Regions from separate parts of the Rhizobium sp. RAF56 genome, predicted to be linked through region 1. Evidence: predicted binding sites of a transcription regulator. Region 1 holds the regulator's gene; each other region holds the start of a gene.
What was found. Region 1 encodes LexA, which represses DNA repair genes until DNA is damaged. Its sites were predicted from a motif close to TGTTCNNNNTGTGTTCNG; they were not measured.

Region 1 (5,326 bases):
CGGCATTTTCTACGTCGGCTTGCGCCACGCGCTCAGTCTCTTCGCGGGAGTGGCGCAGGCGCGTCCGATCAAGAAGTTCGCGGCCGTTGGCGCACTTATGACGGTGACCGCCTACTATCTCATTTCCGGATTCGGCGTTTCGGCCGAGCGCGCCTTTGTGATGATGGCGATCATGCTGGTGGCGGTCCTGCTCGACCGGCCATCCGTCAGTCTGCGAAACGTTGCGCTGTCAGCAATCGTCATCCTGGCGCTATCGCCGTCGGAGGTGCTCGGGGCGAGCTTTCAAATGTCCTTTGCCGCGACGCTCGCCCTCGTCTCCGGCTACAGGCTTTGGACAAGGCGGGCCAGTCGCGAGCGCACGATCATTCCGTTGCCAACCCCTTGGCCGATCAAAGCGGCCGGGCGCTTCTTTGCCGGAATTGCGATGACCTCGCTCATCGGCGGGGCCTCCACGGCGATCTTCTCCATCGAGCATTTTCACCGGCTGGCGACATACGGCCTTGTTGCCAATCTGGCGGCGATGCCGATCGTCTCCGTCATCGTCATGCCGGTCGGCATGCTGGCGATGCTATTGATGCCCTTTGGCTTGGATGCCGTACCTTGGAAGATCACCGGCTTGGGCCTCGATGCGGTGATTGCGATCGCGAAGACCGTCGCAGCCTGGGGCGGGAACGTGCCGTTCGCCCGGCTGCCGCCCTGGCTGTTCCCCGCCGTCGTTGCCGGCATCCTCCTGATGGGGCTTCTGCGGACGCGCCTCCGGCACATTGGAGTGCTGCTCATCGTTGCCGTCGTCACACTATCCGCTGCAATACCCGGCCGGCCGCCTCCCGATGTGATGATCGCGGAGGACGGCGACCTGGTTGCGCTCTGGCGAGATGGCCGCCTGGCGCCCAATCGGGAACGGCCGCCGGATTTCATTTTCGAGCAGTGGCAGCGTGCGCTGGCAATCGATGCGTGGCAGCCACCACGCATGCTCGGGGACATGTTTGCTCTTCCGCGTGCCAGCAAGCGCCAGGGTCGGGTCGCGCTGGATGCCGCGCAACGGCAAATCGTCCGTCAGGAAATGGAGCGGGCGCTGGATGTGGTCCCAGATGGCGGGTTTGCCTGCAACGGACGGGAGTGGTGCGCCGCACTGCTGTCGAATGCACAGATATTGATCACCATCAACCAAGCCGCCTATCTCGGTCCTGCCTGTGATACCGCCGATATCGTCGTCACCCCGGCGAGATTGAAACTGGACCGTTGCCGCACCGGCGCCCGGATTTTCAGCGCCACGAGCCTAAGACGCTCGGGATCGGTGGAAATCGATGTCGGCTCGGGAAACCCCATCGCCACGACAGCATTCGATGGAATCGCGAGAGCCTGGAACATCCACCGAGCCTATGACTGGCGTTCGGGAACGTTCAAGACGGACCCCGATTTCACCGCTCAGTGATAACGGCGAATGAGCCCTACCAGCTTGCCCTGAACTTTCACGCGGTCCGGCCCAAAGATGCGGGTCTCATAAGCCGGATTGGCGGCCTCGAGTGCAATTGAGGCACCCTTGCGTCGGAAGCGCTTCAACGTAGCCTCTTCGTCGTCCACGAGAGCCACGACGATATCGCCGGGATTGGCGGTGGAGCCATTGCGAATGATCACCGTGTCGCCATCGAAGATCCCGGCCTCGATCATCGAATCGCCTTTGACCTCCAGCGCGTAATGTTCACCGGAGCCCAACATGTCGGCGGGTATGGCGATATCATGGGTGTTGTTCTGTATGGCCGAGATCGGCACGCCGGCTGCGATCCGTCCCATCACCGGAACGGAAACCGAATTGTTGCCGTTGTCGGCGGTTTTTGTCGCGGCGGGCGCTACCGGCTGCGGCTTTCCGAGGCTTCCCTCGATGACGCTCGGCGAAAACCCGCGCCGCGGCTGCATGCTGGGGCTGTAGGCCTCAGGCAGCTTGATGACTTCGAGCGCTCGGGCCCGGTTCGGAAGCCGCCTAATGAAACCGCGCTCCTCGAGCGCGGTAATGAGCCGATGGATACCGGACTTAGACGCCAGGTCGAGGGCGTCTTTCATTTCATCGAAAGAGGGAGGTATGCCGGATTCCTTCATTCGCTCGTGAATGAAAAGTAGCAGTTCCTGCTGCTTGCGAGTCAACATTGTATGAGGCCCCAATCGTGAAACAAATCCAGAACGGACACTATATGTTCCATATGTGTTCCGCAAGTGCTTAAATTTTCGTGAAGATGGTCGCGCTGATGATGAATTTCACCTTCGCATGCTCGATTGGTGCCGCCTGCGGGCGTTTCTCGCGGTCTCTTGGCACACGCGGTCAGAAATCTTGGCGGGCAAGTCATCAATCCGATTCGGAGTATCGGTGTTGCCACCGCAGCCTTTGGGCTTGAAACGGGTCGCGGAAAGGCGCAAACGCTACCACACGTGAAGGCTTGAGGAAGACGATTGAGGGAGCAGGGCATGAGCTCGTCGCCACATCCGCTTGACCATCTGGTGTTGCCGACAATGAGCATTGCCTCGGCGCGCGAGAGGCTGGGTAAGCTTGGCTTTACGGTCGCAGCCGACGCGCTTCATCCCTTCGGAACGGAAAACGCCTGCGTATTCCTCGCCGACCAGACTTATCTTGAGCCGCTCGGCGTTGCCGATCACGAGCGAACCGTGGCGAGCGCTGCCGAAGGTAACGTTTTTACGGCGCGCGACCTGGCTTTTCGGTTCCGGCAAGGGGAAGAGGGCTTCTCCGCCATTGCGTTCGGTACGGCCGACGCAGCGGCCGACGACAAGCGATTTCGTGCAAATGCGATTTCGGCCGGCCGGCTGCTCGAGTTTTCGCGGCCAGTGCGCATGCCCGACGAGACGCAATCGGTGGCGGGCTTTCGCTTAGCCTTTGCCGCGGACCTGCGCGCGCCTGATTTCCTTGCTTTTTGCTGCGAGCGGACCAATCCTCTTCCGTCGGACCGCAGTGCGCTGGAGCGGCATGCCAACGGCACCACCGGCATGGCCGAGGTAACGCTTTCCACTCGGGATCCTAAAGCCTTTGCCGGCTTCCTCTCGCAGGCCTGCGGCGGCGCCAAGGTTCAAGAACATTCATTCGGGCTGTCGGTTCAGACGGCAAACGTTCGCCTGGCCGTCATGACGCCGCAAGCGCTCGAAGCCTTCTATGATCTCAGGATCGCCCAGACGGACCCGGGTTTGCGCGCAAGGGCGATTCTCTTTCGCGTCCGCGATCTTTCCGTGACAGCGGCGCATTTGACTGCTAACGGCGTGACCCACACGCGCGCGGGCAATCGCATCGTCATCAAGGCAGCGCTCGGCCAGGGCGCTCTGTTTGCTTTCGAGGAGACACAATGAGCCATCCGACAAATTCCGAAGTCGTCGCAGGCGAGGGCGCTTCTCGCGTTCTGTTTTCGAACAGCGGCAAGCTTTCGCTGATTGCAGGTCCCTGCCAGATGGAGAGCCGGGATCACTCCTTCATGATGGCAGGTGCGCTTAGCGAACTCTGCGGCAAGCTGGGGATCGGTCTGGTCTACAAGGCGTCTTACGACAAGGCGAACCGCACATCGCTATCGGGCAAGCGCGGTATCGGGCTCGATAGTGCCATGGAAATCTTCGCCGATCTGAAAAAGGAGTTCGGCTTTCCGGTCTTGAGCGATATCCACACCGAAGAGCAATGCGCCGTCGTCGCCAAGACCGTGGACGTGCTGCAGATACCCGCGTTTTTGTCCCGCCAGACCGATTTGTTGGTTGCCGCCGCCAAGACCGGTCGCGTGATCAACGTCAAGAAGGGCCAGTTTCTCGCCCCGTGGGACATGAAGAATGTCCTCGAAAAGCTCAATGCAAGCGGCAATCCGAACATTCTGCTTTGCGAGCGTGGCGCGTCGTTTGGATACAATACCCTGGTGTCCGACATGCGATCGCTGCCGATCATGGCGGCAATGGTTGCTCCGGTAATCTTCGATGCCACCCATTCCGTGCAGCAGCCGGGAGGCCAGGGCGGTTCGACCGGCGGGCAGCGCGAATTCGTGGAGACGCTGGCGCGCGCAGCCGTTGCTGTCGGCGTTGCCGGCGTGTTCATCGAAACGCACGAAGATCCGGATCACGCGCCCTCCGACGGGCCGAACATGGTGCATCTGAAGGATATGCCGCGGCTTCTGGAAAAGCTGCTGGCCTTCGATGCCATCGCCAAGGGCTGAAAACTGGAATTGCGTTCAAACGTCTGACACGAAACTCGTTTAGGCGGCAGGAACGCTTTTCGTCACGGCAACGCGGCATTGAAAATTCCGCTGGGCCGCTCTAGACAGATTTCAATCGATTTAACCACCAGCGAGCAGGAAGCTATCATGACCGCCATCACCGACATCATCGCCCGCGAGATTCTCGACAGCCGTGGCAATCCGACCGTCGAGGTCGACGTCTATCTGGAAGACGGCAGCATGGGCCGCGCGGCCGTGCCGTCGGGCGCCTCGACCGGCGCCCATGAAGCAGTCGAACTGCGAGATGGCGGCAGCCGTTACCATGGCAAGGGCGTCGAAAAGGCGGTCGAGGCCATCGACACCGAAATCTTCGATGCCATCGGCGGCATGGATGCTGAAAACCAGATCCAGATCGACAACATCATGATCGAGCTCGACGGCACGCCGAACAAGTCGCGGATCGGCGCCAACGCCATTCTCGGCGTATCGCTCGCCGTTGCAAAGGCGGCCGCCCAGAGCGCCAACCTGCCGCTCTACCGTTATGTCGGCGGCGCGCATGCCCGCCTGCTTCCGGTGCCGATGATGAACATCATCAATGGCGGCGCCCATGCCGACAATCCGATCGACTTCCAGGAATTCATGATCCTGCCGGTCGGCGCCGAGACGCTGCGCGATGCGGTGCGCATGGGCTCGGAAGTGTTCCACGTTCTGAAGAAGGAATTGTCGGCGCAGGGCCACAACACGAATGTCGGCGACGAAGGCGGTTTTGCGCCCGGCCTTTCAAGCGCCCCGGCAGCACTCGACTTCATCATGAAGGCGGTCGAAAAGGCCGGCTACAAGCCCGGCGAAGACATGTTCCTCGGCCTCGACTGCGCCTCGACGGAATTCTTCAAGGACGGCAAGTACGTGCTTGAAGGCGAAGGCCGCACGCTTGAACCGGGTGCCATGGCGGAATATCTCGCGGAGCTCGCCGCGAAGTATCCGATCATCTCGATCGAAGACGGCATGGCGGAAGACGATTGGGATGGCTGGAAGACGCTGACCGACCTGATCGGCAAGAAGACGCAGCTGGTTGGTGACGATCTGTTCGTCACCAACTCCGCGCGTCTGCGCGACGGCATCCGCATGGGCGTCGC
Region 2 (5,326 bases), on a different contig from region 1:
CTGCTGGTAGAGGACGAGGAGGCGGTCCGCCGCGGCGGCAAGCGCATGCTTGAGACGCGCGGATACACCGTCTACGAGGCGGGGTCTGGCGTGGAAGCACTCGATATTCTCGAAGAGCTGGACGGTCAGGTGGACGTCGTCGTCTCCGACGTCGTCATGCCGGAAATGGACGGGCCCACGCTGCTGCGCGAACTGCGCAAGAAATACCCCGACCTGAAATTCATATTCGTGTCGGGTTATGCGGAGGACGCCTTTGCGCGCAACCTGCCGGCAGACGCCAAATTTGGCTTCCTGCCGAAGCCATTCTCGCTGAAGCAGCTGGCCGTTGCCGTGCGCGAAACCCTGGACAGCCCGGACTAAGCAGCTAGCCGCGCCGGGCGATCAGGATGCCGACGAGAACGATGGCGCCGCCGATCGCTTGCAGGCTGCCGACGGCTTCGCCGAGCAGTCCCCAGGCGAGAAGTGCTGCGACTACCGGCTGGATCAGAAGTGTCAACGAGGAAAAGGCGGCCGGCAGATAGGCGAGCGCGTAGGTGATCGCCACTTGTCCGCCGGCATGGCTGACGAAAGCCAGCCCGAAGAGAATTGCCCAGCCATAGAGGCTTGGCGGCAGCAGCGTACCTTCCAGGAAAAAGGCCAGTGGAAAGATCAACGCCGCTGCCGAAGCCGTGCTCCAGATCATGATGCGCACGGTATCGAAGCGGCTGCGCAGGCGGCCGATCGCCAAAATATAGCCGGCGTAGAAGATTGCGGCGATCACCGCGACGCCATCGCCTGCCAGCTGGCCGTCGCCGAGCGCTGCCGGTCCGCCCTTAAGCGTCACGATGCCGGCAAGGGCCGTTGCCAACCCCAACGTAAAGATCCGGCTCACCGCCGACCGGAAGAGCATCCAGCCGATCAGCGTCACGAAGACCGGCGCCAGGTTGGCAAGCAGCGTCGCGTTGGCGACCGACGTCATGTGCAGAGAGAGATGCCAGGCGCAGAGATCGGCGGCAAGCATGAGGCCAGGAAGCAGGAGAAACGCATAATCGGAAAGCGTTTCGGGCTTGGCGCCCTCCGACCGTCCCTTCATCGCCGAGAAGGCAAACAGCGGGATCAGCGCCAGCGCCACGCGCCAGAAGGCCGTCGCCATCGGGCCAACCTCAGACAGCCGCACGAAGATAGGCGAGCCGCCGATGGCGACCCCACCGATCAGGAGGGCTGCGAGAGCAACGCGGTTGTCGGCCGCGGGTGCTGCGGATGAAAGCTCAGACACGTCGTGATTCCGTATGGGGGTTTTACGAGGAGGCGAGGGCGACCGCGATCTTGGCGGCGAGGCGCGCATTGCTCTCGACCAATGCGATATTGGTCTTGAGGCTGCGGCCTTCCGTGAGTTCGAAGATCGTGCTCAGCAGATAAGGCGTTACCGCCTTTCCGGCGATCTCCTCGCGTTTTGCGCTGTCGAGCGCGCGGGCAATGTAAGTTTCCATTTCCTCGCGAGGGATTTCGTCGGCTTCCGGCACGGGGTTGGCGACGAGCATGCCGCCGTCGATGCCGAGTTCCTCGCGCGTCGCTTGGAAATTGGCGATCGCCGCCGGGGTGTTCAGCGAAAGCGGACTCGGAAGGCCGGAGGAGCGGGACCAGAAGGCCGGGAACTCGGTGCTGCCGAAGGTGACGACCGGAACGCCGCGCGTTTCCAGCACTTCCAGCGTCTTCGGAATGTCGAGGATCGCTTTCGCTCCGGCGCAGACGACGATCACGCCGGTGCGGGCAAGTTCCTCCAGATCGGCGGAAATATCGAAGCTCTGTTCGGCGCCGCGGTGGACGCCGCCGATACCGCCGGTCGCAAAAACGCGCACGCCGGCATGCGCGGCGGCGATCATCGTTGCGGCGACCGTGGTGGCGCCGGTGCGGCGCTCGGCCACGGCAAAGGCTAGGTCGGCACGCGATACCTTCATCGCATCGGTGGTCTTTGCGAGAGCCTCCAGCTCCTCCGGCTCCAGGCCGATGTGCAGCTTGCCGTGGATGACGGCGATGGTCGCGGGCACGGCACCTTCCTGGCGGATGATCGCCTCAACGCTGCGTGCCATCTCTATGTTGCCCGGATAGGGCATGCCATGGGTGATGATGGTCGATTCCAGCGCCACGATCGCCGCGCCGCTGAGCTTGGCGGCGGCGACTTCCTTGGAATAGGAGATCGGCAGAAGCGGCGTGATGGGCTTGCTCATGGGACTATCCACTTATCTTGACGGTGTCTGCGGGGAATTGCCGCCTTCATGACAGCATTTTTGCCTCGCCCACAAGACCTAGCGTCGATATCATAAGGTCGGCAGAGAGATTTTCGGCAACCGCAAACGGGGATTGCACGGTGATCGCTGCCGCCGCAACGCCGTGGCGAAGTGCCTCGGGCAGGTCCAATCCCGCAAGCAGTGCGGAGAGGACGCCTGCGGCGAGCGAGTCTCCCGCACCGGTGACGTCGCCGAGTTGCTCTACCCTCGGCGGCTCGATGGTTGCCGTGGTATCGCCGGAAAACGCCACGATTTCCCTGTGTCCCCGCGTGATGACGCCGCCTTTCAGCCCGAGAGCACGCAGCGAGCTCACCCACTGGCGCGGGTCGTCGGCAACGCCGCCGGTAAGCGCTGACGCTTCCGCCTGATTGAGGAAGAGGTAGTCGATGCCGGCAAGACACGGCCGCAGCCTCACGACCTTTGCCGGCGATATGGCGATCGCCGCAAGCGGCTTGCCGCAGCCGGCGGCGCGTTCGGCGATTGCGCCAAGTGTTTCCTCCGGCAGGTTCGCGTCGCAGACGATGAGGTCTGCCGCATCGAATGCGTCGCGCACCGAGCGCACCGCGAGCCGGCGGGGGACGAAGAACCCGTAAAGTTCCATGTCCGCGAGCGCGATGACCAGATTGCCGTCGTTCTCGATGATGGCGGTGTAGCTCGGCGTTTTGCGGTCGAGGAAAATAAACGGCCTGTCGTCGACGCCGGCCTGGCGAGCCGCTTCCGCCACCATTTCTCCGGTCGCGTCGCCGCCGCGCGGCGAAATCAGGCGGACGTCGAAGCCGAGGCGGGCAAGGTTTCGTGCCGCGTTGAAGCCGCCGCCGCCTGCCTCCTCGAACCAGGCGCCGGGATTGCTTGCGCCTGCCACCGTGTCGCCGAAGATACGGCCGCGACGATCGATATGTGCGCCGCCAAGGACGAGAACAGACTTATTCATACCGGTTGTCTTAAGCCCTTCCCGCCACGAATCGTGCGCGCCGGACGCGCGCTTTTCAGCCCTGCCGCAGGTTCGCGCGACGTAGCGTAAGTCCTTGCGCCAAAAGAGGAAAACAAAAGTCGAACGGAAATCATTTTACCTTTTTCTTTCAACTGTTTGGCGAGGGCTTGTGCGCATAGAACAAATCAGGTACAAACTTCGCATCGGCGGCTACATTGCCTAGGCGGCTTCAATAACCTAAAGGTGGATCGAATGTCTCAAAATAGTTTGCGGCTCGTAGAGGACAAATCGGTGGACAAAAGCAAGGCGCTTGAAGCGGCACTCTCCCAGATAGAGCGGTCGTTCGGCAAGGGCTCGATCATGAAGCTGGGGTCGAATGAAAATGTAGTTGAGATCGAGACGGTTTCCACTGGCTCTCTCAGCTTGGACATTGCCCTTGGCATTGGCGGCTTGCCCAAGGGGCGCATTGTCGAAATCTACGGGCCGGAAAGCTCGGGCAAGACGACGCTGGCGCTGCAGACTATCGCTGAAGCGCAGAAGAAGGGTGGCATTTGCGCCTTCGTCGATGCCGAACATGCGCTTGATCCGGTCTATGCCCGCAAGCTCGGTGTTGATCTGCAAAACCTTCTGATCTCGCAGCCGGACACCGGCGAGCAGGCGCTGGAAATCACCGACACGCTGGTGCGTTCCGGCGCGATCGATGTTCTCGTGGTCGACTCGGTGGCGGCGCTGACCCCGCGCGCCGAAATCGAAGGGGAAATGGGCGACAGTCTGCCGGGTCTTCAGGCTCGTCTGATGAGCCAGGCGCTGCGCAAGCTGACCGCTTCGATTTCCAAGTCGAACACCATGGTGATCTTCATCAACCAGATCCGCATGAAGATCGGTGTCATGTTCGGGTCGCCGGAAACGACGACCGGCGGCAATGCTTTGAAATTCTATGCCTCGGTTCGCCTCGACATCCGCCGAATCGGCGCCGTCAAGGAGCGCGACGAGGTGATCGGTAACCAGACCCGCGTCAAGGTGGTGAAGAACAAGATGGCGCCGCCCTTCAAGCAGGTGGAATTCGACATCATGTATGGCGAGGGCGTCTCCAAGACCGGCGAGCTCATCGACCTCGGTGTCAAGGCAGGCATCGTGGAGAAGTCCGGCGCATGGTTCTCCTATAACAGCCAGCGCCTCGGCCAGGGCCGCGAAAACGCGAAGATGTTCCTGCGCGACAATCCGGATCTCGCGCGCGAGATCGAAACGTCTCTGCGTCAGAATGCCGGACTGATCGCGGACCGCTTCCTTCAGAACGGCGGTCCCGACAGCGGCGATGACGAAGCCGCCGCGGATATGTGATCGCTGGTCGACTGAGCCAGCAGAATAAGCGGTTTGAAGCCGGTCGCACGTCGAGAGAGTGCGGCCGGTTTTGCTTGTTCGGCTGGACAGGGGGCGGGGCGAGCGATAAAAGCCGGTAAATTTGAGAGATGAACTGCCTTCGGCAGCAATGAAGGGCATAAAATGAGTGGTGTGAACGAAATCCGGTCGACCTTCCTCGACTACTTCAAGACGAACGGCCACGAAATCGTTCCGTCGAGCCCGTTGGTACCGCGCAACGACCCGACGCTGATGTTCACCAATGCCGGCATGGTTCAGTTCAAGAACGTCTTTACCGGTCTCGAGCAGCGCCCCTACAAGACCGCATCGACCGCGCAGAAGTGCGTCCGCGCCGGCGGCAAGCACAACGACCTCGACAATGTCGGCTATACCGCGCGCCACCACACCTTCTTCGAGATGCTCGGCAACTTCTCCTTTGGCGATTACTTCAAGGATCGCGCCATAGAGCTTGCCTGGAACCTGATCACCAAGGAATTCGGCATCGACGCCAGGCGTCTGCTGGTGACGGTCTACCACACGGACGACGAGGCCTTTAACCTCTGGAAGAAGATCGCGGGCCTTTCGGATGACCGGATCATCCGCATTCCGACCAGCGACAATTTCTGGGCGATGGGCGATACCGGCCCCTGCGGTCCGTGCTCGGAAATCTTCTACGACCACGGCGATCACATCTTTGGCGGCCCTCCGGGCTCGCCGGAAGAGGACGGCGATCGTTTCATCGAAATCTGGAACCTCGTCTTCATGCAAT
Region 3 (5,326 bases), on a different contig from region 1:
ATGGTGGCGAGAAGGTCGTCTTCGGCCACGCGTTCGCCGACGTTGCGGTGGAACAGCACGGTGCCGGCCATCGGAGCGCGGATCATTTCGATATTGTCGAGGGGTACGGCGGGGCCGGAGAAGCCGGGCAGGCTGACGGAAGGATCGCGCACGACGCCGCGGGCAGCGAGGAAACGCCAGAGGCCGTCCGCGTCCTTCCTTGCCATTTCAGGGTAGACGTCGCGGGTGCCACGCAGTTCTACGGTGACCGCCAGCTTGCCGGGCAGGTGTGGTTTCCTTTCGCCGGGAACCTCGTATTTCCAGGCGAAGCCGACAGCCTCTTCGAAGGCCGAACTCTCGCCGTCCGAAATCAGCACGGCTTCCATGTCGAGCGCTGCCGCCAGATCGGCTGCCTCCGGCCAGAACGCTTCATCGATATAGGCATACTGCAGCGACTCGTCATCGCAGTGCAGGTCGATCACGAGGTCTGCGCCCAGCGCCATGTACATGAGGTGCCGCTTCAGCCGGTCCGGCGCGCGGTGATCGTCGAAATCGTCAAGCAGGCTGTCGGCATCGCGGGCGGAGATCAGCGGGAAGTCACGATTGAAATTCGTCCGTGAACCAAGATCGAACCGACCTTCCATGCCGCCGAAGTGCCACTGCCCCGCACCGATGGGGTTCGCCTGCGGAACAATGGTGAGATTGCCGAGGATGGCGCCATCCGCTTGCGCTTGCCGAAGCCGCTCGCAGAGAAAATGGACAAGCGCGGTTCCCGGCAGTTCATTGGCGTGGAGGGCGGCCTGGATGTAGACGGTCGGTGCCTTGGGATCGCTGCCGTTGAAGCGCAGCACGGGCAGCCGCCATTCGATGCCCGGCGTATCGCCGGCAATCACGATTTCATGGGTGTCCATCCCGGTCTCCTCCGCATGCGTTGCCGAAAGCTCATAGCAAGCGCAAGTGAAGATGCGCAACGGTCAACGCACTGAAGGCCGTCGATGGCACGTGCAAAGCCGTCAGCCGAGCAGCGGCCAGCAGCCGAGTTGATCATGCTTGCCGGTACCATAAAGACTATGGACCAGCACGAATTCGCGCACCGTCCAGGTCACGGGTGCCTCGAGGTTGGTGTCGGGAACGGTTCGGCGGTCGCACAGCAGGGTCAGATGCGGCGCAAGGCTCGGGATCAATGTTGTGGGATGGAGGCCGAGCCCATGCATGGAAAGGCGCAGCTGAAAATGCAGCGCCTGCAGCGCACTGTTTTCATTGCTCGCGCAAAGCACGAGCGGGTGATTGGGCTCATCGGTGCTCACGGCGCGGTCGAGCGTTACGGTGAAGGGCGCCGCCCGAACCGCGGCTGCCGCCTGCATCACCGCGAAGATGATCTCCTCCGACAATTCCGCAAAGGCGCCGATGCCGTAGAGCGAGATGTTTAGCCGGTCTCGCGCATATGGCCTCCCCGACAAATGGTATTGCCGGCTGAGTGCCGTGGCGAGCCGCTCGGCGTCGGTTGCGGCGCTCGGCTCTGGCAGTAGTGCGAAATAGAGATCTGAGCGCCGCGGCCAGGCAGGACGACTCTCCCGGAATTGCGGCGGACCGCCAAGATCATAGGAAAAATGCGCGTGTCGGCTTTCCCGCATCGATCGCTCCGTGACCCATGGGACACGCCTCAGGCGCTTCCATCAAGCCCGCGCACCATCATATGCCGTCGCCGCCAACAGTCAAAAACAAAAACACAACAATTAATTTATCGTTAATTTCCGTGAAGACGGGGTTCGGAAGACCCGAGATGCTGACAACGGCATAACGCAAGAAACGGGTTGAAATCCGGATCAAGCGGGCCGATTTTTATAGACAGGAAAACGCAAACGCTTTTTCAAGGATCGGACAATGCACCGCTATCTCATCTTCGAAACCGCGGCCGGTTTTTGCGGTATCGCCTGGAGCGACGTCGGCATCACGCGGTTCCAGTTGCCGACGAAAAGCGCTGATGCAACCGAACGGCTTTTGCTGCGCCGTTTGCCGAGTGTCGAGCCCGGCGCTGCCGGGTCCGAGGTGCTTGCGGCCGTTGCCGCGATTAAGCGCTACTTTGCCGGCGAGCATACCGATTTTTCCAAGGTCGCGCTTGATCTCGACGGGCAGGACGAATTTTTCAGAAAAGTCTACGCCGCGGCCCGGGGCATAGGATGGGGTCACACGACCACCTACGGCGCACTGGCAAAAGCGCTCGGCGCCGGACCGGAAGCCGCGCGCGATGTGGGCCAGGCGATGGCCAAGAACCCCGTCGCGCTGATCATCCCCTGTCATCGCGTCCTCGCCGCCGGCGGCAAGATCGGCGGCTTCTCAGCCCCCGGCGGTTCCACTGCGAAGCTCCGCATGCTGGAACTGGAAGGCGTGCACATAGGACCGCCTGAACCCGCACAACAGTCGCTGGGATTTTAGGCCCAAGAGCAATTCAGGAAAGGTGTGACGCGGTTTTCCGTCCCGAATTTCGTGAAAATAAACAGATAGACCGGTTACGTGTTTCGAAGAAAAACGGAACCGGCCTAGAGATTACTCCCACTCGATCGTGCCGGGCGGCTTGCTCGTGACGTCGTAGACGACGCGGTTGATGCCGCGGACTTCGTTGATGATGCGGGTTGCCGCGCGGCCGAGGAAATCCATGTCGTAGTGGTAGAAATCCGCGGTCATGCCGTCGACGGAGGTGACGGCGCGAAGGGCACAGACGAATTCGTAGGTACGGCCGTCGCCCATGACGCCGACCGTCTGCACCGGCAGCAGCACGGCAAAGGCCTGCCAGATGGCGTCGTAGAGCCCGGCCTTGCGGATCTCGTCGAGATAGATGGCATCAGCTTCGCGCAGGATCGCCAGCTTTTCGCGGGTGATGCCGCCTGGGCAGCGGATCGCTAGGCCCGGGCCGGGGAAAGGATGGCGGCCGATGAAACTGTCGGGCAGGCCGAGTTCACGGCCGAGCGCGCGGACTTCGTCCTTGAAGAGTTCGCGCAGCGGTTCGACGAGCTGCATGTTCATGCGCTCGGGCAGGCCGCCGACATTGTGGTGCGACTTGATGGTGACCGACGGGCCGCCCGTGAAGGAGACGCTCTCGATCACATCCGGGTAAAGCGTGCCTTGGCCGAGGAAGTCGGCGCCGCCGAGCTTCTTGGCTTCATCCTCGAAGGTCTCGATGAAAAGACGGCCGATGATCTTGCGCTTGGTTTCCGGGTCGCTAACGCCCTCGAGTTCGCCGATGAAGCGGTCAGAGGCGTCGACATGCAGGAGATGCAGGTTGTAGTGCTCTCGGAACATGGCGACGACGTTTGCCGCCTCGTCCTTGCGCATCAGGCCGTGGTCGACAAGAATGCAGGTGAGCTGGTCGCCGACGGCTTCATGGATGAGAAGGGCCGCGACCGAGCTATCGACGCCGCCCGACAGCGCGCAGATGACGCGCTTGTCGCCGATCTGCTTGCGGATCGCTTCCACCGCCTTGGTGCGGTAGGCCGACATCGTCCAGTCGCCCTTGAGGCCGGCGATCTTGTGGATGAAGTTTCCGATCAGCTTGGCCCCATCGGGCGTATGCACGACTTCGGGATGGAACTGCACGCCGTAGTACTTGCGCTTCTCGTCGGCAACGAAGGCGAAGGGCGCGTTCGGGGACGTCGCGATGACCTCGAAGCCTTCAGGCAGCGCGGTGACGCGGTCGCCGTGGCTCATCCACACCTGATGACGGGAGCCGGAGGACCAGAGGCCTTCGAACAGTGCGCAATCCTTGTTGACGTCGAGGAAGGCCCGGCCGAATTCGCGATGATGGCCGCTTTCGACCTTGCCGCCAAGCTGCATGCACATGGTCTGCTGGCCGTAGCAGATGCCGAAAACCGGCACACCGCTGTCGAAGATGACCTGCGGCGCTCGCGGCGAGCCGTCCTCGACGGTCGACGCCGGGCTGCCGGAGAGGATCACGGCTTTCGGCTGCAGGCGCTTGAAGCTTTCGGCAGCGGATTGGAAGGGGACGATTTCGCAATAGACACCCGCTTCGCGCACGCGCCGTGCGATGAGCTGCGTCACTTGGCTGCCAAAATCGACGATGAGAACGGTATCGGGATGTGCTGTCTGGGTCATGGCGAGCCTTTAAAGAAAAGCGCTTCGGCTTTCAATCGGCGAAATGGGCCGCGGCCCGGTTTTATTGTCCCGATTGTCCCTCCCTCGGCGGTCGCTCGGAGAGGCGGGGATAGGGTCAGAACCAGAATACACCGTCCTCGAGGGCGGTGAAGAGGCCGTCGAGCGCATAGGAGAGCTTGCGGTCGATGACATGCAGATATTCCGTCCAGCCGGAGATGTGCTGGAGTTCGACCGCGCCGTCGGAAATACCGCGCAGGCCGATCAGCGGCAGATCCCAGTTCTGGCAGGCGCGCAGGATCGCGAAGGTCTCCATGTCGACCATGTCGGCAGCGATCGCATCGTAGGCACCCTTTCCCGAAATGATGTTGGCGCCGGTCGAAAGGCTGGCCTCCGCGATGCCGGGAACGCGCAGAGGCAGATCGATGACAGCAGGCAGATCCAGAAACGGCGTGCGGCCCTTCTCGAAACCGAGGGGCGACGCGTCCATGTCGCGGTAGGCGACGGAGGTCACCTGATAGACCTCGGTCTGCTCCAGCTTTGCCGATCCGGCCGAGCCGAGCGATACCACGAGATCAGGCAGCTCCCCTTGGGCCTCAAGACCGGCAAGCGCGCGCGCCATGGCAATCGCCGCCTCGACCGGGCCGACGCCTGTCATCAGCGGCTCGATGCGCGAGCGAAGGAGCGGCCCGTATTCGGCCTCCGCCGCCATGACGAAAAGGATCGACTTGCCGGCGACCGATTTCATTTCGAACGTCATCCCTTGAACCCCTCCCGGTCGCGAACGACCATCATCGTGCTGGTCATCGACGCAATCAGCTTGACCGGGCCGTCGCCGATGGCGTAGCCGCGGCCGTCCGCGACGATGATGGTGCTTCCCGGTTTGGTGACTTCGCCGCGAAAAAGAAACCTGTCGCCGCGCCCTGGCGACATCAAGTTGACCTTGAATTCGATCGTCAGGATCGACGCGTCCGGATCGATGACGCTGTAGGCGGCAAAACCGCAGGCGGTATCGAGTGCCGCGGATATGATACCCGCATGGAGAATGCCGTGGTGTTGTGTCAGGCGAAGATCGAACGGCAGTTCCACTTCCACCACGCCGTGCTCGACGCGCGTCAGCTCGGCGCCGATCGTCGTCATCGCCGCCTGGCGTTCAAAATTCCAGCGAATGCGTTGCCGGAAATCGTCTCTGTCTTCCTCTGCCATGCCGAACCCTCTCGATTCCGCGAACGTTGCATGG
Region 4 (5,326 bases), on a different contig from region 1:
GGTCCGGGTGATCCCCTGGCTGCGCTGAAGGATCTTTTCGCGGTTTTCCAGCGCTGTCGCGGCGAAATGATCGTCCAGCATTCCGACGCTGATCGTATTGTAGTCGCGGTGGATGGACACCGCATGGATCAGCTCTTTGCGAGCGACGATCCAGCCGAGCCTCAGGCCGGCCAGCGAGTAGGTCTTGGACATGCTGCCGGTGCTGATGCCTTTTTCATAGAGGTCTGCGATCGAGGCGGTCATGCCTTGGCCCTCCTGATCGGTGCCACGATATACCTCGTCGCACAGGATCCAGGCGCCGCAGGCGCGCGCGACCTCGACGATCTTTTCCAGATAGGGGCGGTCCATCAGAGCGCCGGTCGGATTGTTGGGATTGTTGATGGCGATCAGCCTCGTGCCGGCCGTCGCGAGCCGCCGCAGTTCGGCGAGATCGGGCAGGAATCCGCTTTCCTCGGTGAGCTTGAGGATCTGCACGTCTGCGCCATAGCTTTCAGGGATCGAATAGTGCTGCTGGTAGGTAGGAAGGACGGAGATCACCCGGTCGCCCGGCTCGACCAACGTCTCGTGCACCAGCGCATTGGCACCGATTGCGCCGTGGGTCACCGTCACGTTGTCGAGCGCCTGGCAATCGTAGAGACCGGCAATCAGCCCGCGCAGCCGGTCGCTGCCCTCGATGGCGCCATAGGTGAGCTTCAACGGCAGAAGCTCGGAAAGGATGGTGTCCGTCTTGCCGGCGATCTCCAGAAGCTCGGCCACCGTCAGCGACTCGACGCAGGTCTCGGCGAGGTTCCACTCGCACGTCGTCTCGTAGCGGTTCATCCATATCTCGACGCCGAAATCGCGGATCTTCATCTCTACTTCCTTCCAGGACGTTGGGACTCTCGAACACCGGGCAACTCGCCGCACCGATGCCGGACGGTCGGAGACACCGGAGGCTCCGTTCAGCGGGTCGCGCATAAAACCCTTCGTGGCCCGCCAACGCGGATGCGTCGAAAGCCGTTGAACGGCGGCAGCAATGAGATTAGAAGAAGGATATGAGCAATATACTGCACAGTCAAGGACGCAGCGACGTCCTCGCGCATGTTTCCGGCAATCTGCGCCGGTTGCGCATGGCCGCAGGCCTCAGCCAGACGGCGCTTGCCGAGGCTTCCGGCATCAGCCGCCGCATGATCGTGGCGCTTGAAGGCGGGGATGCGAATATCAGCCTCTCGAGCCTCGACAAGCTGGCCGCCGCGATGGGCGTCGGCTTCATCGATCTCGTGCGCGACCCGACGCGGGAAACGCGCGCCGACATCAATGAGGTCACCTGGCGCGGCAAGAGCGAAGACAGCACCGCCGTTCTCCTCGGCGCCGCGCCGGCCACGGCGGAGGCGCAAATGTGGCTGTGGTCGCTCGGACCCGGCGACCGCTACGACGCAGAGCCCGATCCGCAGGGCTGGCACGAAATGATCTACGTGACCGAGGGTACCCTGCGGCTCGACCTCTCGGGTCAAATCCGCGACTACCCCGCCGGCACCTTCGCCGTCTACAGCACGGCGCAGAGCTATTCCTACGTCAATCCGCGCGAGATACCCGCACGCTTCGTCCGCAGCGTCATCTTCTGAGATCTCGCCGTACGCGCAATGCTGGGGAGAAGGGGGGCCTTAAGTTTACAAATTCAACAGTCCCCTCCTCGTAGTGTCCGCCGAAAGGCGGCGGACAAAAAAGAGCACCGCGAAACCGTTTTTGAAACAACGGCTTGCGGTGCTCTAATTTACAAAACTAGGCTTATTCCAGCCTCAGAACGGAATGTCGTCGTCGAGGTCGCGCGAGAAGTTGCCGGCAGCGGGGGCACCGCCGCCGCGGCTGGGAGAGGATGCCGCGGGCTGGCTGTAGTCGTCGCCATAGCCGCCGGCGCTGCCTCCGAAATCACTGCCGCCGCGTCCGCCGCGGGCGCTGTCGCCACCGCCCTCGCCGCGTCCGTCGAGCATGGTCAGCGTCGAGTTGAAGCCCTGCAGCACGATTTCCGTCGTGTAGCGGTCCTGGCCGCTCTGGTCCTGCCACTTGCGGGTCTGAAGCTGGCCCTCGATGTAGAGCTTGGCGCCCTTCTTGACGTATTGTTCGACGACCTTCGTCAGGCCTTCGTTGAAGACGACGACGTTGTGCCATTCCGTCTTTTCGCGGCGCTCGCCGGAATTGCGGTCACGCCAGGTCTCCGACGTGGCGATCCGCAGATTGGCGATCGGCCGGCCGTCCTGCGTGCGCCGGATTTCCGGATCCGCGCCCACGTTCCCGATCAGAATTACCTTGTTTACACTGCCCGCCATAGCACTCACCCTACTTGCGGACCCACCCGGGTCCTCGATATTGCTTTCATCCACCTTAGACCATTGTGGCCGTTCGGCGCCATCGAAGCAGATTTCATCCACAAAGAATTTTGTTCTTTATTTGTTCTATTTTATGCCTATCATCCTGTCAACAGAATCGAAAACCTGGAGGCGTCCCCACATTTCAGCCTCGACTCGCCGCCGCGCATCACTAAATAAGGGCTGACATCCAAGGGACCTGGCTAGAGACGATGAGTGAATTGAAGACTATCTCCATTCGTGGAGCGCGTGAACACAATCTCAAGGGCATCGACCTCGACCTGCCGCGCAACAAGCTGATCGTCATGACAGGCCTTTCAGGATCCGGAAAATCCTCGCTGGCCTTCGACACGATCTACGCCGAGGGGCAGCGCCGCTATGTCGAAAGCCTGTCGGCCTATGCCCGTCAGTTCCTGGAGATGATGCAGAAGCCGGACGTCGACCAGATCGATGGTCTGTCGCCGGCGATCTCGATCGAGCAAAAGACCACCTCGCGCAATCCGCGCTCGACTGTGGGCACGGTCACCGAAATCTACGACTATCTGCGCCTGCTGTTCGCACGCGTCGGCGTCCCCTATTCGCCGGCAACCGGTCTGCCAATCGAAAGCCAGACGATCAGCCAGATGGTCGACCGCATCCTCGACTTTGAAGAGGGAACGAGGCTTTACATCCTTGCGCCGCTCGTGCGTGGACGAAAGGGCGAATATAAGAAGGAACTGGCGGAGCTCATGAAAAAGGGCTTCCAGCGCGTCAAGATAGACGGCCAGTTCTATGAAATCGCCGAAGCGCCGACCCTCGACAAGAAATACAAGCATGACATCGACATCGTCGTCGACCGTGTGGTCGTGCGCTCCGATCTGTCGGCGCGCCTGGCCGACAGCCTCGAAACCTGCCTCAAGCTCGCCGATGGCCTGGCGGTTGCCGAATTCGCCGACAAGCCGCTGCCGCCGGAGGAGACCGCAGCGGGTGGTTCAGCCAACAAGTCGCTCAACGAGACGCATGAGCGCGTGCTCTTTTCCGAAAAGTTTGCTTGCCCGGTCTCGGGCTTCACCATTTCCGAGATCGAACCGCGTCTCTTCTCGTTCAACAATCCGGCCGGCGCCTGCCCGACCTGCGACGGTCTCGGCTCGCAACAGAAGATCGACCCGGAGCTGATCGTCCCCGAACCGGAGCGGACGCTCCGCGATGGCGCGATAGCCCCCTGGGCGAAATCCACCTCGCCCTACTATAACCAGACGCTGGAAGCGCTTGGAAAACATTACGGATTCAAGATCGGCAGTCGCTGGAACGACCTGCCTGAGAAGGCAAAGGACGTCATCCTCAAGGGCACCGAGGACAAGATCGAGTTCCACTACGCCGACGGCGCCCGCTCCTACACGACGCACAAGAATTTCGAAGGCATCATCCCCAACCTCGAACGGCGCTGGAAAGAGACCGATTCGGCCTGGGCGCGCGAGGAGATCGAGCGCTATATGTCGGCGGCGCCCTGCCCGGCCTGCAACGGCTTTCGCCTGAAGCCGGAAGCACTCGCCGTCAAGATCAATTCGCTGCATGTCGGCCAGGTCTGCGCCATGTCGATCCGGCACGCGCGCGACTGGTTCGAAACGCTGCCGAGCGCTTTCAGCGCCAAGCAGAACGAAATCGCGGTTCGCATCCTCAAGGAAATCCGCGAGCGTTTGCGGTTCCTGAACGATGTCGGCCTGGAATATCTCAGCTTGTCGCGCAATTCGGGCACGCTGTCGGGCGGCGAGAGCCAGCGCATCCGCCTCGCTTCACAGATCGGTTCAGGGCTGACGGGCGTGCTCTACGTCCTCGACGAACCGTCGATCGGCCTGCATCAGCGCGACAACGCCCGGCTGCTCGAAACCCTGAAGCACCTGCGTGACATCGGCAATACGGTGATCGTCGTCGAGCACGACGAGGATGCCATCCTGACAGCCGACGACGTGGTCGATATCGGTCCGGCTGCCGGCATTCACGGCGGCGAGATCGTTGCCCACGGCACGCCGCAGGAGATCATGGCGCACCCGGCGTCAATCACCGGCAAGTATCTCTCCGGGGAGTTGGGCGTGCCGGTGCCGGCGCAACGACGCAAGCCGAAGAAGGGCAAGGACATCAAGGTCGTGGGTGCCCGCGGCAATAATCTGAAGAACGTGACGGCGGCCATACCGCTCGGCGTCTTCACTGCCGTCACAGGCGTTTCAGGTGGCGGTAAGTCCACGTTCCTCATCGAGACGCTTTATAAGTCCGCGGCGCGGCGCGTCATGGGCGCTCGCGAGATCCCTGCCGAGCACGACCGCATCGATGGGTTCGAGCATATCGACAAGGTCATCGATATCGACCAGTCGCCGATCGGCCGCACACCGCGTTCAAACCCGGCTACCTACACTGGCGCCTTTACGCCGATCCGCGATTGGTTCGCCGGCCTGCCGGAGGCGAAGGCCCGTGGTTATCAGCCTGGCCGCTTCTCCTTCAACGTCAAGGGCGGTCGCTGCGAAGCCTGCCAGGGTGACGGCGTCATCAAGATCGAGATGCACTTCCTGCCGGACGTCTACGTGACCTGTGACGTCTGCCACGGCAAGCGCTATAACCGCGAAACGCTGGATGTCACCTTCAAGCAGAAGTCCATCGCCGACGTGCTCGACATGACGGTCGAGGAAGGCGTCGATTTCTTCGCGGCGGTGCCGGCCGTGCGCGACAAGCTGCAGGCGCTGAAGGACGTCGGCCTCGGCTATATCAAGGTCGGCCAGCAGGCGAACACGCTCTCCGGCGGCGAGGCGCAGCGCGTCAAGCTGGCCAAGGAACTGTCAAAGCGCTCGACGGGCCGCACCCTATATATTCTGGACGAGCCCACCACCGGCCTGCATTTCCACGACGTCGCCAAGCTTCTGGAAATGCTGCATGAGCTGGTCAACCAGGGAAATTCCGTTGTCGTGATCGAACACAATCTGGAAGTCATCAAGACGGCCGACTGGGTAATC

Region 2: the regulator LexA is predicted to act here: its motif matches at 3,375-3,392, upstream of recA (recombinase RecA).
Region 3: the regulator LexA is predicted to act here: its motif matches at 1,697-1,714, upstream of AB4048_RS20100 (2'-5' RNA ligase family protein).
Region 4: the regulator LexA is predicted to act here: its motif matches at 2,418-2,435, upstream of uvrA (excinuclease ABC subunit UvrA).

Annotation. Positions count from the first base shown of each region.
Region 1 covers NZ_JBFRDU010000003.1:98,272-103,597, reverse strand. Annotated here, with positions in the region: gene AB4048_RS03740 (ComEC/Rec2 family competence protein) at 1-1,435, shown strand, start outside; gene lexA (transcriptional repressor LexA) at 1,429-2,145, opposite strand; gene AB4048_RS03730 (VOC family protein) at 2,461-3,348, shown strand; gene kdsA (3-deoxy-8-phosphooctulonate synthase) at 3,345-4,190, shown strand; gene eno (phosphopyruvate hydratase) at 4,338-5,326, shown strand, end outside.
Region 2 covers NZ_JBFRDU010000001.1:84,916-90,241, forward strand. Annotated here, with positions in the region: gene cckA (cell cycle histidine kinase CckA) at 1-360, shown strand, start outside; gene AB4048_RS00365 (DMT family transporter) at 365-1,255, opposite strand; gene AB4048_RS00370 (pseudouridine-5'-phosphate glycosidase) at 1,278-2,207, opposite strand; gene AB4048_RS00375 (carbohydrate kinase family protein) at 2,254-3,198, opposite strand; gene recA (recombinase RecA) at 3,451-4,539, shown strand; gene alaS (alanine--tRNA ligase) at 4,702-5,326, shown strand, end outside.
Region 3 covers NZ_JBFRDU010000025.1:25,171-30,496, reverse strand. Annotated here, with positions in the region: gene AB4048_RS20105 (peptidase M14) at 1-890, opposite strand, end outside; gene AB4048_RS20100 (2'-5' RNA ligase family protein) at 993-1,613, opposite strand; gene AB4048_RS20095 (methylated-DNA--[protein]-cysteine S-methyltransferase) at 1,864-2,415, shown strand; gene guaA (glutamine-hydrolyzing GMP synthase) at 2,527-4,089, opposite strand; gene AB4048_RS20085 (5'-methylthioadenosine/S-adenosylhomocysteine nucleosidase) at 4,205-4,846, opposite strand; gene AB4048_RS20080 (PaaI family thioesterase) at 4,843-5,292, opposite strand.
Region 4 covers NZ_JBFRDU010000001.1:232,104-237,429, forward strand. Annotated here, with positions in the region: gene AB4048_RS01080 (aminotransferase) at 1-852, opposite strand, end outside; gene AB4048_RS01085 (helix-turn-helix domain-containing protein) at 1,035-1,604, shown strand; gene AB4048_RS01090 (single-stranded DNA-binding protein) at 1,779-2,306, opposite strand; gene uvrA (excinuclease ABC subunit UvrA) at 2,558-5,326, shown strand, end outside.